2 regions of the Pseudoalteromonas sp. S8-8 genome follow, and region 2 is predicted to be linked to the other one. Evidence: predicted binding sites of a transcription regulator. Region 2 holds the regulator's gene; the other holds the start of a gene.
What was found. The regulator FliA, encoded in region 2, starts transcription of late flagellar genes. The targets are predictions, from matches to a motif close to CTAAAGNTNNNNNNNNNNNNGCCGATA.
Positions count from the first base shown of each region.

Region 1 (7,847 bases), on a different contig from region 2:
ACCATATTTGGAATGCAGCGCATAAAGCTTAAATCGTACGCACCTTGGTGAGTTTCACCATCGGCTCCCACAATACCAGCGCGGTCAATGGCAAATAATACAGGTAAGTTTTGCAGTGCAACATCATGTATTAATTGGTCATACGCACGTTGTAAAAAGCTCGAGTAAATAGCAACAACAGGTTTTAAACCTTCACATGCAAAACCAGCAGCTAAAGTAACGGCATGCTGCTCAGCAATAGCTACATCAAAGTATTGATCTGGATGCTCTTTAGAAAAACGTACCATGCCTGAACCTTCGCGCATTGCAGGCGTGATAGCCATTAACTTGCTGTCTTGTTCGGCCATATCACATAACCAATCGCCGAATACTTTTGAAAAAGTAGCAGCACTAGGTTTAGATTTAGGTAGGCTAGTTGTGCTCGGATCGAATTTTGGTACACCATGGTAGCCAATAGGATCGGCTTCAGCCGGTTTGTAGCCCTTACCTTTTTGGGTTTTTATATGTAAAAGCTGTGGGCCTTTTAAATTACGCATATTACGTAATGTATCTACAAGCATGTTTACATCGTGACCATCAATGGGACCAATGTAATTTAGGCCTAATTCTTCAAAGAAGGTACCTGGGATCATCATGCCTTTAATGTGCTCTTCCATTTTACTGGCAAGTTGCTTTACCGGAGGCACCCCTGAGAGTAACTTTTTACTACCTTCACGAATGTTAGTATAAAAGCTACCTGATAAAATTCGAGCAAAGTGATTTGTTAATGCGCCAACATTTTCAGAAATCGACATTTCGTTATCATTTAAAATAATAAGCATGTCTGATTTTACATCACCTAAATGATTCATCGCTTCAAATGCCATGCCTGCGGTTATAGCTCCGTCACCAATAATGGCTACAGACTTTCGACCTTTACCTTCTTTTTGTGCAGCAATAGACATACCTAAAGCAGCCGAAATAGAGGTGCTTGAATGGCCTACGCTAAACGTATCGTATTGGCTTTCATCGCGAAAAGGAAAAGGGTGCAAACCGTCTTTTTGGCGAATAGTGTGCATTTGCTCGCGACGACCAGTAAGAATTTTATGCGGATAAGCTTGATGACCCACATCCCAAACTAGGCGATCGTCTGGAGTGTTATAAACATAATGCAGCGCAACGGTTAGTTCAACCGTCCCTAAACCAGACGCTAGATGACCGCTACTTTGCGATACTGAGTTGAGTAAATAATCGCGCAGCTCATTGCTAAATGCAGGGAGTTTGTCTTGCGCTAAGTCACGCAATTGGGCTGGCTCGTCAACCAAATTAAGTAATGGATACTTGCTACTATCAAGTGTCATGGTTTTATATATATCCTTCGCTAACATTAATTAATTCAAAGCTTTTACGAATAATTAATGTTGAGTAATAATGTCAGTGCTAATTGCAATACGTATGAGCAAAAATTAGTGGTCACGCTCAATTAGGTAATTTGCTAGCGACGCAAGAAGTGTTGTGTCAGCATCTATATTTGCTAACGCTTCATGGGCTTGTTGTATTAAATTTTGCGCCTTTTCTTTAGCGCCTAGCATACCTAATAACGCCGGATATGTCGCTTTATTCGCGGCAATATCGGAGCCTTGTGGCTTTCCTAAAATAACTGTATCGCCTTCAACATCTAAAATGTCGTCGTGTACTTGAAATGCTAGCCCTATAGCATACCCAAAAACACTTAAATTTTCTAAGGTTTGTTGATCAGCCTTTTCACTGCACAGTGCACCAAGTGTAATTGCGCAATTAATTAGAGCCCCGGTTTTTAGCTTATGTATTCGCTCAAGCTCTTGTACGGTAATCACTTTATCAGTTGCTGCTATATCAAGGCCTTGTCCGCCAACCATACCCTGAAGGCCTGATGCGTGGGCAAGTGTAGCAATCATTTTTACTTGTGTTTGCGATGAGCATTCAAATTTGTGATTCGCAATAAGCTCAAAAGCAAGAGTTTGAAGAGCATCACCGGCTAAAATTGCATTTGCCTCGCCAAACTCTATATGACAAGTAGGGCGTCCGCGGCGTAAGTCGTCGTCGTCCATTGCTGGTAAGTCATCATGGACTAACGAATAGCTATGAATACACTCAATTGCAGCAGCAAGTACGTTTAAGTCTTGATGGTTTGCGCCGAGCATTTTACCTGTGGCATAAACTAAAAATGGACGTAATCTTTTACCGCCATTAAATAATCCATACTGGGTGGCGTTCTTTACCGTTTCTTCTGTATCGAGAGGCTGGTTAAAATGCTGTTGTAAGGTCGCTACTACATCTTTTTGAGCACGTTCAATATGATTTTTTATGCTCACAGCTATTCCATATCATTATCAAAATTTGTAAGTACTGACTTTTCGCCATTCCCCATCAAAATTGATACTTTTTGTTCTGCTTGCTGTAATTTCCCTGATGAAGCACTTGCTAATGCAATTCCACGCTCAAATTGCTTTAACGATTGCTCAAGCGATAAGTCACCTTGTTCCATGTCACTAACGATTGTAGATAATTCTTCTAGTGCTTGTTCGAAACTTAAGTTTTCAGGTTTTTTAGTCGCCATCTTTATTTCAGCTTACATAATAAATTTAGGGGTCAATTTTAGGGGGAATGCTAAACTAGGTCAAAGGATGATATTGGTTTTTTACCTTTATAACGTTAAATTATATTTCAAGTGCATTAATAAAGCCTTAATAGCGGTCTGTTGGTTTAATAAATCAATTGATAATTAGGTAGCCCTTATAACTTGATCTAAGATAGTGCTAAAGGCTGCTTTTTATGTTTATTTATAAAAATGGCTTAAGCAATTCAATATGTTGCCGATAAGCAGTTAATAATAAAAGTTTATGATAAGGCCATTAAGCATGAAACTTCTGGAGGAAATGTGGATTTAGCAACCATAATCGGGATCCTAGGCGCAATTGGCTTAATTGTCATGTCTATGTTTATGAGTAGTAGCGGTGAAATGGCTATGTTTTACAATACCCCGTCTGTGGTTATTGTATTTGGTGGTTCACTCTTTATTGTTTTATCAAACTTCACCATGTCGCAATTTTTGGGGATAGGTAAAGTTGTTGCCAAAGCGTTTATGTTTAAAATCGAAACGCCAGAAATACTTATCGAAAAAGCAGTAGAACTTGCGGATTCAGCTCGTAAAGGCGGTTTTTTAGCACTCGAAGAAGCTGAAATTCCAAACCCCTTTATGCGCAAAGGCGTCGATATGCTCGTTGATGGCCACGACGCAGATGTAGTTCGCGCTACACTTCAAAAAGATATTTCTCTAACCACGACTCGCCATGAATTGGGCGCGGGTTTATTTAAGTCGTTAGCTGATATAGGGCCTGCAATGGGTATGATTGGTACTCTAATTGGTTTGGTTGCAATGTTGTCTAACATGGATGACCCAAAGGCAATTGGTCCGGCAATGGCAGTAGCACTATTAACAACTTTATATGGCGCGTTTTTAGCCAATGTTGTGGCAATTCCTATTCAGGTAAAACTCGAACTGCGTAAAGACGAGGAAGCTATGAATCAGCGTTTAATTTTGGATGCTATTTTAGGTATACAAGATGGTCAGAATCCAAAAGTAATCGAAGGTATTTTGAAAAATTACTTAGCTGAATCTAAACGCAAAGTAGATACCGAGGAGTAACTATGTCTGATCAAGAGTGTAAATGCCCACCACCAGGTCTACCTGCATGGATGGGAACGTTTGCCGATTTAATGTCACTGTTAATGTGCTTTTTTGTACTCTTGCTCGCGTTTTCAGAAATGGATGTACTTAAGTTTAAACAAATTGCGGGCTCTATGAAGTTTGCTTTTGGTGTGCAGAATAAAATTGAAGTAAAAGACATCCCTAAAGGTACCTCTGTTATTGCCATGGAGTTTACCCCAGGCAAACCAGAGCCAACCCCAATAGAAACCATTCAGCAGCAAACAGTCGAAATGACTCAACAAATGTTAGAGTTTCAGGCTGGCGATGAAAGTTCAGCAGGCGGCAGGCAAGAACAGCGCGGGGATAAACGCGGTGGTGAATCTCGTAGTACCTCACAAGAAGAATCTTCTGAGCAAGCAACTTCAGCAGCCGATCAGGAGCAAACTAACGAGCTTGTTAAAAAGATAGCGCAGCAGCTTGAAAAGCAAATAATCGATGGCGCAATTGAGCTTGAGTCTTTAGGGCAGCAAATAATTATTCGCATTAGAGAGAATGGTTCATTTCCTTCAGGTAGTGCATTTTTACAACCTAAGTTTAAACCTATAATTCAAGATATCGGTGTGCTGTTAAAAGATGTACCCGGTGAAATAACAGTATCTGGCCATACAGATGATTTTCAGGTATCGAATGAGTTATATATTAATAATTGGGACCTATCATCAAAGCGTGCTGTAGCCGTTGCAAGTGAACTGCAAAAAGTCCAAGGATTTGATAAAACCCGAATGATGGTGGTTGGTCGAGCTGAAACACGACCACTTGTACCGAATGACACAGATGAAGATCGCCGCAGGAATCGCCGAGTAGAAATATCTATATTACAAGGTAAAGCAAAAGAGTCAGCTCCTATCGACGTAAGGTAGTACTGCTTGGCAAAGCTTATTTTTTAGCTTAAAGTAAAACTCCTTAACAATTGTAATGGAGTACTTATGAAAATAATAAATAAATATTGTTATATGCCGGGCAACGGAACTGGTGGAGACGATGATAAGACTAAAGAATAACCATGCCTTTATGGGTTGATAAAGTAATCTTTTTTCTTGAACTTAGCTGGGTTTTATTTTTAATCCCGGCTATTTTTATTTTCTATTTACGTAAAGATTTTTTGGCATTACGGTTTGTATGTATAACAGGAGCATTTTTTTTATTTGGTGCACTTATATTCGATTCTTTAAAAGAGTTTGATAAAGATATTTATATATATAGGTATCTTGTTTGGGCGTTTAATGACATTGCTTGGATGGCACTTATTGCATATCTAGGTTTAAAAGATAAAGTTTATTTATGGCAATGTGTGGTAGGTCAGTTAGTTGTTATTATGGCACCAATTTTACAACTTTTTCGTGTTGTTGATCGCCACCTTTGGGATTTATCTTATAGTACGCTGATCTATAAAACGCTTTTACCTTTAATTAATATAGGCACTGTAGTGGTGTGCTATCTTCCGCTGATTTATTTAGTGATCAAAAATAATAAAGTTGTAACCAGTAATGGTTATAAAAAAGCCCCTCCTTTAAAATAGTTGTGCTAAACTACTGTTTATATGAACAGTGGTGAGCAAGCTATGAAACTCTACATTGCAGAAAAACCTTCACTTGGACGCGCTATTGCTGATGCGTTACCAAAACCACATAAAAAACACGATGGTTATATAGAAGTCGCTAATGGCGATTGTGTATCGTGGTGTATTGGGCATTTGCTAGAACAAGCAGAACCTGATGACTATGATGAGCGTTTTAAAAAGTGGCAGTTTGAACACTTGCCTATAATACCTGAGCAATGGAAGCTAAAAGCTAAAACCAAAACACGTAAACAGCTCACTGTTTTAAAAAAATTAATTAAACAAGCTTCGCAACTTATTCACGCTGGCGATCCAGACCGTGAAGGCCAGCTATTAGTCGATCAAGTAATTGAAGAAGCTAAAATAAGTCAGGCTAAAAAGCAGAGTACACAACGTTTACTCATTAGTGATTTAAACTTATCGGCAGTAAAAAAATCATTGAGTAATATGCGCTCTAATCGAGACTTTATTCCGTTAAGTGTATCTGCTTTAGCACGCTCTCGTGCTGATTGGCTATTTGGTATGAATTTAACGCGTGCATATACATTAGCGGGTCAAAAAGCAGGATTTGGTAATGTACTTTCGGTAGGACGGGTACAAACCCCTATTTTAGGGCTTGTTGTTAATAGAGATAACGAAATAGCACACTTTGTATCTAAGCCTTTTTACGATGTACTGGCGCATTTACTTACTCCAGATAACCAGCCATTCATAGCTAAGTGGGTTCCTAGTAAAGCATGTGAGCCACATCAAGATGAAGAAGGGCGAATACTTAACAAAGCACTCGCAGAAAATGTTGCTTCGCGTATTACCAAACAAAATGCTGAGCTTACAGCGCTTGAGCAAAAACAAAAAAAACAAAGTGCTCCATTACCTTATAATTTATCTGCACTGCAAATAGATGCGGCTAAAGCATTTGGAATGCCGGCTCAAAAAGTGTTGGATATTTGCCAAATACTTTATGAGCGACATAAATTAATTACCTACCCACGCTCGGATAATCGTTATTTACCTAAAGATCACCATCAAGATGCATCTGCTATTTTTAAAGCTATAAGTGCTAATGGTGGGCAAAGCACCGAATTGGTAAATGGGGCTGATGTAAAAAAGCGTAGTAAATGTTTTAACGGTTCAAAAGTGGCTGCCCATCATGCCATTGTCCCTACGGCTAAGCAGTTAAAGTCAGCGAGTTTGAGCGGTGACGAAGCGAAGGTATATCAATTAATAAGCCGCCATTATCTAATTCAGTTTTATCCCGACTATATATATAACGAAACTAAAGCAGAGATAACAATCGCTGGCGGATTATTTAAAGCAAATGCAAAACAAGATGTAAGCTTAGGCTTTAAGGTATTAATGGGTAAGTCTGAATTAAAAGATGAAGCTACGTTACCTCCTTTAACAGAAGGTATGTCTCTTTTTTGTGAGCAAGGCGAAGTAGTCGAAAAGCATACATCACCCCCAGCTTATTTTACTGATGCTACATTATTGGCTGCGATGACCGGCATTAGTCGTTACGTTAAAGATCCACAAATTAAAAAAGTATTAAAAGACACTGATGGTTTAGGTACGGAGGCAACACGTGCGGGAATAATCGAGTTGCTATTCAAGCGGCGTTTTTTAAAACGTGAAGGTAAGTCAATTAGAGCGACCGAAACGGGACTTGCCCTTATTAGCGTATTACCACAAGGTTTAGCGAGTCCTGATTTAACCGCAAAGTGGGAATCGAGCTTAGGTGATATTGCGCAGCAAGTAATGAGTTATCAGCAATTTTTACAGCCGTTACTTGCCGACTTAAATGGGTTTGTACAATTAGCAGCAAACTGCGATAGCAATGCATTTGCAAGGTTACCAAAAAGCTCACCTAAAAAACGTTTTGCTAAACGAGGTGGAAAAGCGACCTTTAAAAAGTCGAGTTATAAAAAAAGCTCTGTTGCTAGTTAGCTACAGAGCCATTTTATTAAACGATATCACTTAACCTGAACTCTGCTTGAGATAGATTTATTATCCAGAATTCAGGTTACTTATTAAATAAAGCAACAGCAGCATTACTCATTGCTTTTATTCCGGTAGGGATAGCAACTTTATAATCTGGTGCAAATTTACTAGAGTGTAGGGAAGGGAGTACTTCACCTGTTTTTATCGAATCTGCATATTGTGCTTGGTTTACGCCACCTAGCCAAAATAAGGTAATAGGGATGTTTTCATCGGTGCGTCCGTATAGGCCAAAGTCTTCACCCGCCATTACAGCTTGTGTTTCAAGCACATTGGTATCACCAATTGCGCTGGCAATAGAGTTTCTAACAATGTCTGTTTGTGCAGGGTTATTATAAGTAGATGGAATAGATTCATCTTCATGTACATATACTACAGGGTAGTTTGATTCATTTAGGCCAGCACTTTGTGCAATACCTGCCGTGATTCGTTTTATTGCTGCTATTTGAGCACTTCTAACATTTGGGTTATAGCTTCTGAGAGTGAGTTGTAGTTTTACTTCATCCGAAATCACATTATGTTTTGAGCCACCATGAATAGACCCAACCGTAATAACCGAAGGCT
Region 1 covers NZ_AUTR01000019.1:44,484-52,330, forward strand. The annotation lists gene dxs (1-deoxy-D-xylulose-5-phosphate synthase) at 1-1,340, opposite strand, end outside; gene ispA ((2E,6E)-farnesyl diphosphate synthase) at 1,446-2,333, opposite strand; gene L659_RS0104805 (exodeoxyribonuclease VII small subunit) at 2,336-2,578, opposite strand; gene pomA (flagellar motor protein PomA) at 2,900-3,667, shown strand; gene L659_RS0104815 (flagellar motor protein MotB) at 3,670-4,590, shown strand; gene L659_RS0104820 (hypothetical protein) at 4,734-5,249, shown strand; gene L659_RS0104825 (DNA topoisomerase III) at 5,292-7,232, shown strand; gene L659_RS0104830 (M20 metallopeptidase family protein) at 7,309-7,847, opposite strand, start outside.
Region 1: pomA (flagellar motor protein PomA) is a predicted target of FliA. The motif match lies at 2,814-2,840, and genes of this name have one in related genera.

Region 2 (7,847 bases):
TCAAACATGCAGTTACTCTCCTCTTAGAAGCCCAAACTTGATAAAAGATCATCGACTTCATCTTGATCAGACACAACATCATTACGCGATTCTTTATCAATAATAGGGCCTTCAGGACCTGCTAAAGTTTGTGTGGCAACTGGTTCTTTTATTTTTTGTTGTTCTACTTTATTCGCTGTGTTGTCACTGTCATCTTGTTCAGCAAACGCTGTTAAAAGATGAAGTAAGCTTTCTTCTACTTCTCTAACAAGTTCTATAACACGGCGAATAACTTGACCTGTTAAGTCTTGATAGTCTTGAGCCATTAGTACATTTGTCATTAAGCTTTGAAGCTCATCCGTTTTATGATGAGAGTTATTCATAAACTTATCGATACTATGGCAAAGTTGTTTAAACTCACCAAGCTCAATCTCCCGGCTCATTAAACGATCCCATGTCGGTTTGATATGAGATATTTCATCTGCAAGTTGCTGAGCTATAGGTAAACTAGCCTCAACAGCATCCATTGTTTTATTAGCCGCATTTTCTGTCATTTCTATAACATAATTAAGCCGCTTTTTAGCATCTGGAATCGCATCTGTCGTTATGTTAGTTAAGCGAGTATCAAGCTCAAAGCTTTTAAGTGCTTCGTGCAGTTGACGAGTCAACTTCCCAACTTCAGCAAATAATTTAGACTGCTCTTGCGAAGCTGTCTCTAAAATCAACTGATTAGCTTTATCTTGCTCATCGTTTTCTAAATAAATGACGAGTTGACGAGCTTGTTCTAACGTTATTTGAGGCGCAGCTGGTGCTGACATAAGCCTCTCCCCCATCATTAGCCTAAGCGTTCAAATACTTTTTCTAATTTAGTTTTTAATGTTCCAGCCGTAAATGGCTTAACAATATAACCATTAACGCCAGCTTGCGCTGCAGCTATTATTTGTTCTTTTTTAGCTTCTGCCGTTACCATCAGTACAGGGATATGTTTTAACTTATCATCTGCACGAATTGCTCTTAAAAGGTCAATACCTTGCATTCCCGGCATATTCCAATCTGTAACCACAAAATCAAACACTTGATTTTGTAACATAGGCAAAGCTGTAGACCCGTCATCAGCTTCTTGAACGTTAGTGAAACCTAAGTCACGTAATAGGTTTTTTATAATTCGTCTCATCGTTGAAAAATCATCAACTACAAGAATTTTCATGTTTTTATCCAAAACATCCCCCAGTGAGGTATTAACCTTAGTTTACTTACTACTAGTTTATCCAGTCATTGATTTTAGCTTTAAGCTTAATCATCGCCTGACCATGTATCTGACTTACACGCGATTCGCTTACATCGAGTATATGTCCTATTTCTTTTAAATTCATTTCATCGTTATAGTATAAAGAAAGTACCATCGCATCACGCTCTGGTAATGACTTTATTGCATTTAGCAAAGACTCATTAAACCGATCATTTTTAACATTATTAAAAGGTTTGTCTAGCGCTAAATCTTGGCCTACGGGAGTAATAACATCCTCATCTACACCAAGGTCTTCTATGCCTAATACTTTACTGGTATTAACATCATTTAAAATATGATGGTACTCATTGAGTGAAATTTCAAGTTTTTCAGCAACTTCTGTATCTGTTGGTTCGCGATTCAGACTGCTTTCGAGCCCAGTAATTGCCTCTGCAACTTGTCGGCTTTTACGGTGTACTGAACGAGGAGCCCAATCACCACGGCGCATTTCATCAAGCATAGCCCCGCGAATACGAATACCGGCAAAGGTTTCAAAGCTTGCGCCTTTTGTTGCATCAAAGTTTTTTGAAGCTTCTATTAAACCTATCATTCCTGATTGAATTAAATCATCAAGCTGAACGCTAGGTGGTAATCGAGCAATTAGATGACATGCCACTTTTTTGACAAGTGATGCATGTTTCTCAACAATCACATTTAAGTTTTGTGTTGATTGATATCCCATAGCTCTATTCACCAATGTTGTCATAATTAGCCGTTTACTAGTTTCTCAATGAAAAACTCTAAATGCCCAGATGGTTGATTTGGTATTGGCCATTTAACTGCTTTTGTCGCCAGCGCTTTAAACGCGAGAGCGGCTGGCGAACTTGGAAAGAGCTCAACAATCACCTTTTGGCGACGTGTTGCTTTGCGCATATTTTCGTCATAAGGAACCGTTGCTACTAGCTCCATTGAAACATCTAAAAAGCGATCGGTAACTTTAGATAGTTTTGCAAATAATTCAGTGCCTTCACGCATACTGCGGACCATATTGGCAACAATTTTGAACTTATAAACACCGTGCTCGCGGCTTAATACTTTAATAAGTGCGTAAGCATCGGTTATTGATGTTGGTTCATCGCACACTACAACCATTACATCTTGTGCTGCTCGTGAGAAGCTTAGCACCATGTCTGAAATACCAGCGGCTGTATCTACAATTAAAATATCAAATTCGGTATTCAATTCGCTAAATGCACGAATTAGCCCGGCATGCTCAGATGGCGATAGTTCAACCATACTTTGCGAGCCCGATGTAGCGGGTACAATTTTAATACCAGCAGGGCCTTCAACTAAAATCTCGTCAAGCTCACATTCACCTGACAAAACGTGTGATAAATTGCGCTCTACACGTAAACCAAGCATCACATCACAGTTTGCTAAACCTAAGTCAGCATCCAGCACTAATACTCTATTACCTTGTTGCCCTAGTGCAATAGCGGTATTTAGAGAAACATTTGTTTTCCCTACCCCACCTTTACCACCGGTTACAGCGATAACTTTTACGCCGTTGTTATTGTTTTGACTCATTTTGCGCAGGCCGCTTGCTTGATCTAATACTGTGTTAATCATACATCCCTACTGTACTTGGCGCCACTGCTTGGTGCCTTGAATGTTGTGCTTTTGTTCTTTTTAAATATAATTGCTCAGCCTTTTTCACTAGTTTCTCAGCATTTGCAACACGAATATCTTCTGGCACTCGTTGACCGTTAGTAAGATACCCTATTGGGAGGCGATTTTGAATCGCAATACTAATAATCTCACCCAAACTTAATGATTCATCTAACTTAGTGAAAATACAACCACTTAACTGTACTTTTTTAAAGTGACGTACTGTTTCTTGTAATACATTAATTTGTGCCGTCGCGCTTAGTACTAAGTAGCTGCGAATATCCACACGTTGGTTACGCATTAACGTGTTTAACTGCTCAGTCAAACGTAAATCTCGCTGACTCATACCTGCTGTATCAATTAATACTAGACGTTTATTTCGTAAATGATATAAAACTTCAGCTAATTCATTAGCATCTTTAACTTGCTTTACACCACAACCAATAATACGGCCGTAAGTAGCAAGCTGTTCATAAGCACCAATTCTGTATGTATCAGTGGTTATTAAGGCCACTTTATCAGCGCCATATTTTTGTGCACCTAACGCTGCAAGCTTAGCAACTGTTGTTGTTTTACCAACACCTGTTGGACCCACTAACGCATATACACCACCTTGGCGAAGTATTTCATTATTGGTTGTTTGCATTTGATCTTCGACCATCGTTAACAACGCTTTCCAGCCTTGCTTACGAGATACATCATCAGGTACAAAACATGCCATTTGTTGCGCTACTTCTTTATCAATACCCATACCGACTAAGCGGTCAACCATGCAAGCGCGTGTTGGATCGCGACGCGCCATATCTTGCTGCATTAAGCCTGATACTTGATGCTCAAGTAATTGACGAATTGCGTTCATTTCTTCACGCATTGTTGTCATTTCTTCGCTTTCATTATTGGGTGTTTGTTGGCGAGCAGTTACTGGACTATCTAAATCATCAAAGTCGCTGTCTAAATCATCAAAACCTAAGCTATCCGCTTGAGTTTGTGGACGAACTGGCGCTGCATTTTCAGGAGCAAACATATTTTTAGTACGCTGTTCCATAGCTGGTTCTTGATAGTTATCGGTAGTATCAATACCTGATTGTGAAAACATTGATGCAAGTTCAGGGGAGCGAGGACGCGGTGATTGGCGCTCTAATAAAGCCTGTAGGCTGTCAGCCACTTTTGCTTGCGGCTCTGGTTTGGCACGCTGAGGCTCTGGTTTTACAAAATTATGCATGCTTTGCTGTGGTGCTTGAGCGCGCGGTTCTGCAGTACGTTGTGGTTGCGCTGCTACTTTAGGGGCTGCTTTGTCATAATCAACTGCCGCTACAATTTCTACACCGTTAGCCAGCTTCTTATTTGACATAATAACCGCATCAACACCTAACTCATCTTTAACTTCTTTAAGTGCTGTGCGCATATCTTTAGCAAAAAAACGTTTAATTTTCATGATTCAACCCCTGTTAAAATCTTATTGTTGGCCTACAGAGCTAACAATCTTGATCTGTCTTTCGTCTGGTACCTCTTGATAAGACATCACTCTCAATCCTGGAATGGTGTACTTAACAAAACGAGATAACACAGTGCGTAACATTCCTGACGTTAGCAATATAGAAGGTTCACCGGCCATTTCTTGATTTTGATGCGCTTGTGTCAATGACACTTGAAGTCGCTCTGCAAGTCCAGGCTCAATACCGGCACCTTCATCGCCTGCATTTTGTAATGACTGATGCAACATCTGTTCCAACTCAGGTGCCAAGGTTATGACAGGGATTTCTGATGACATACCAACCGCATCTTGAACAATTAACCTACGCAGAGAAATACGCACTGCAGCCGTTAATACATCAGGGTCTTGGCTACGCGGGCCATACTCAACAAGGGTTTGAACAATTGAGCGCATATCGCGAATAGCTACACCTTCATTCAATAAATTTTGCAGTACTTTTACAATTGCAGTTAATGGCAACACATCTGGTACTAGCCCTTCTACTAAGCGAGGGTGGCTTTTAGCGAGCATATCAAGCAGGTTTTGGACTTCTTCATGCCCTAGTAGCAACGCCGCGCTGTTAGTTAATAACTGGCTAATATGAGTGGCAACTACCGTGGCTGAATCTACAACGGTATAACCTAGTGATTGCGCTTCATCTTTTTGATCTGGCTTGATCCATACTGCATCAAGGCCAAACGCAGGATCTTTAGTTTCAACCCCTTTAATTGGGCCAAATACTTGCCCTGGGTTAATCGCTAGCTCGTCACCATGTTTAAGTTCGCTTTCACCGGTTGAAACACCCATTAGCGTTATTCTGTAAGCATTAGGGTCAAGCTCTAAATTATCGCGAATATGAACAGGTGGTACTAAAAAACCAAGTTCTTGAGAAAGCTTTTTACGTACACCTTTAATACGATTAAGTAGCTCACCACCTTGAGATTGATCTACCAACGGAATTAATCTATAGCCTACTTCTAAGCCAATTACGTCAACCTGTTGAACATCATCCCAACCAAGTTCTTTTTGCTCTTGTTTATTGGCAATACCTGTTGCAGCGCTTCCGCCACTGGCGGCTTCTTCGGCCTCTGCTGCAGCGGCTTTTAACTTAGTTTGCTGTGTGTAGTAAGCTAAATAACCCAGTAACGCACCTAAACTTAAAAAAGCAAAATGCGGCATACCAGGCACTAACCCCATGATGATCAAAATACCTGAAGCAATAAAGAGTGATTTTTCGTTACCTAGTTGTTTCTTAAATTGGTCACCCATATTGAGCGACTCATTTTGACGTGTTACAACAATCGCGGTACCAATTGAAAGCAGTAAAGAAGGGAGTTGAGCAACTAAGCCATCGCCAATGGTAAGTAATGTATATACTTCCATTGCGTTGCCAAAACTCAAATTATGCTGAATCATACCTACAAATAAACCACCAACAATATTTATGATTAATATAACAATACCTGCAATGGCATCGCCTTTTACAAATTTACTCGCACCATCCATTGAGCCGTAAAAATCGGCTTCGCGAGTTACTTCCTCGCGGCGGTCACGCGCTTGCTCTGCGCTGATAAAGCCTGCGTTTAAATCGGCGTCAATTGCCATTTGTTTACCCGGCATTGCATCAAGGGTGAAACGTGCAGATACCTCAGATATACGCCCAGCACCTTTAGTAATTACCACAAAGTTAATAATGATCAGGATTAAAAATACGACCAAACCAACAGCGTAGTTACCACCAATAACAACTGAGCCAAACGCTTCAATTACCTTGCCGGCAGAATCACCACCATTATGACCTTCAAGTAATACAACTCGAGTGCTGGCAACATTAAGCGCTAAGCGCATAATCGTAGCGATTAGTAATACAGAGGGGAATATACCAAACTCAACCGGCTTCATCGTGTAAACAGTCACGAGTAAAACCACTAATGCGAGGGCAATATTAAACGAGAAAAGGATATCGAGTAAAAATGGCGGTAACGGTAAAATCACCATTCCCAAGGCAGCAAGCACAAGCAAAGGAGTACCTACCCCTTTGGCATAGTCTTTTTTGTCTCTGTTAAGTTGTTGTAATACCGCTTTAAAACTCATAATTCTACAATTTCAAAAAATTGACACTACGTAGAATTTGCAATAACTATTCCAAGTTACTAAGTTAACTGTTTAATACTTGTAGGCATCGGGGATTGGGAGCTTGTTATTGAGCTTAGTTGGACGTTTACCACGCCCTTTATTAAAGCGCTTAAGCTGAAATACATACGCTAAAACTTGCGCTACAGCAGTAAATAGCTGATCGGGTATTTGCTCTCCTACTTCAGCCGTATGGTAAAGCGCTCGGGTCAACATGGGGGATTCTAAAATAGGTACTTCGTTCCCTATTGCTACTTTTCTAATTTGCATCGCCATTTCATCAATACCCTTAGCAAGCACTATTGGCGCACCTGCGCGCTCTGTATCGTATTTTAATGCTACAGAGTAGTGAGTTGGGTTGGTAACAATAACATCAGCGTCAGGGACATCTTGCATCATACGGTTTTGCGACATTTGCCTTTGTGTTTGCCTAATACGCGCTTTTATTTGTGGGTCACCTTCAGAGTTTTTATACTCATCTTTAATCTCTTGCATGGTCATTTTAAGTTGTTTGTTATGGTTATAACTTTGAAATGGCGCATCAATAGCGGCAATAATAATTAAAGTGCACGAAAGGCCTAAAAACATCCACCCTAAAATCTCTAAGGCATGGATAATATTACCTGGTGCACTTTCTAAACTTAAATGTAGTATTTCATCAAAATAAGTATTAATTAAAAATATAGCAAAACTTGCAACCAAACCAAATTTTAAAAGTGACTTTACAAGCTCAATAGCCGCTTGCGGGCCAAACATACGTTTAAAGCCTTTCATTGGCGACATTTTACTTGCTTTAGGTGCAGCGGCTTCCCAGCTAAAATTAAAACCACCTAGTAACGTATTACCAATAAATGCAGCCAAAACTATAATTAATACAAACATAGCCATAGGAAACATTAAAGCGTCTGCAACCTCTCCCCATACGGCAAACATTTTAGTGGTATCAAAGGCTTCGTTGCGGTTTAAGCTAAGGGTTCGGCCCATTACATTGTATAAACCTTTGCCAATTTCTGGCCCATACATCAAAAGCGATATAGCCGAAAAAATAAGTACAAACATAGTACCTAGCTCTTTTGAGCGCGCTATTTGGCCTTTCTTTTTAGATTCTTCAAGCTTTTTGGATGTGGGTTCTTCTGTTTTTTCTTGTCCTGAGTCTTCAGACATGACTTTCTCCTAAGGTGAGCAACCAACTAAAGTACACATTAGCTCAACCATTTTTAACCATTGAAACTCAAACTGAGAAACAAAGTTACCTAGTGTCGCCCAAATAATAATAAGTCCCGCTACCAAGGTAAACGGAAAACCAATAGAGAAAATATTTAATTGCGGTGCTGCACGCGTCATAATACCAAACGACATATTAAT
Region 2 covers NZ_AUTR01000022.1:26,883-34,729, forward strand. The annotation lists gene L659_RS0106130 (chemotaxis protein CheA) at 1-8, opposite strand, end outside; gene L659_RS0106135 (protein phosphatase CheZ) at 24-797, opposite strand; gene cheY (chemotaxis response regulator CheY) at 815-1,198, opposite strand; gene L659_RS0106145 (RNA polymerase sigma factor FliA) at 1,239-1,949, opposite strand; gene L659_RS0106150 (MinD/ParA family ATP-binding protein) at 1,976-2,836, opposite strand; gene flhF (flagellar biosynthesis protein FlhF) at 2,829-4,310, opposite strand; gene flhA (flagellar biosynthesis protein FlhA) at 4,332-6,443, opposite strand; gene flhB (flagellar biosynthesis protein FlhB) at 6,516-7,646, opposite strand; gene fliR (flagellar biosynthetic protein FliR) at 7,656-7,847, opposite strand, start outside.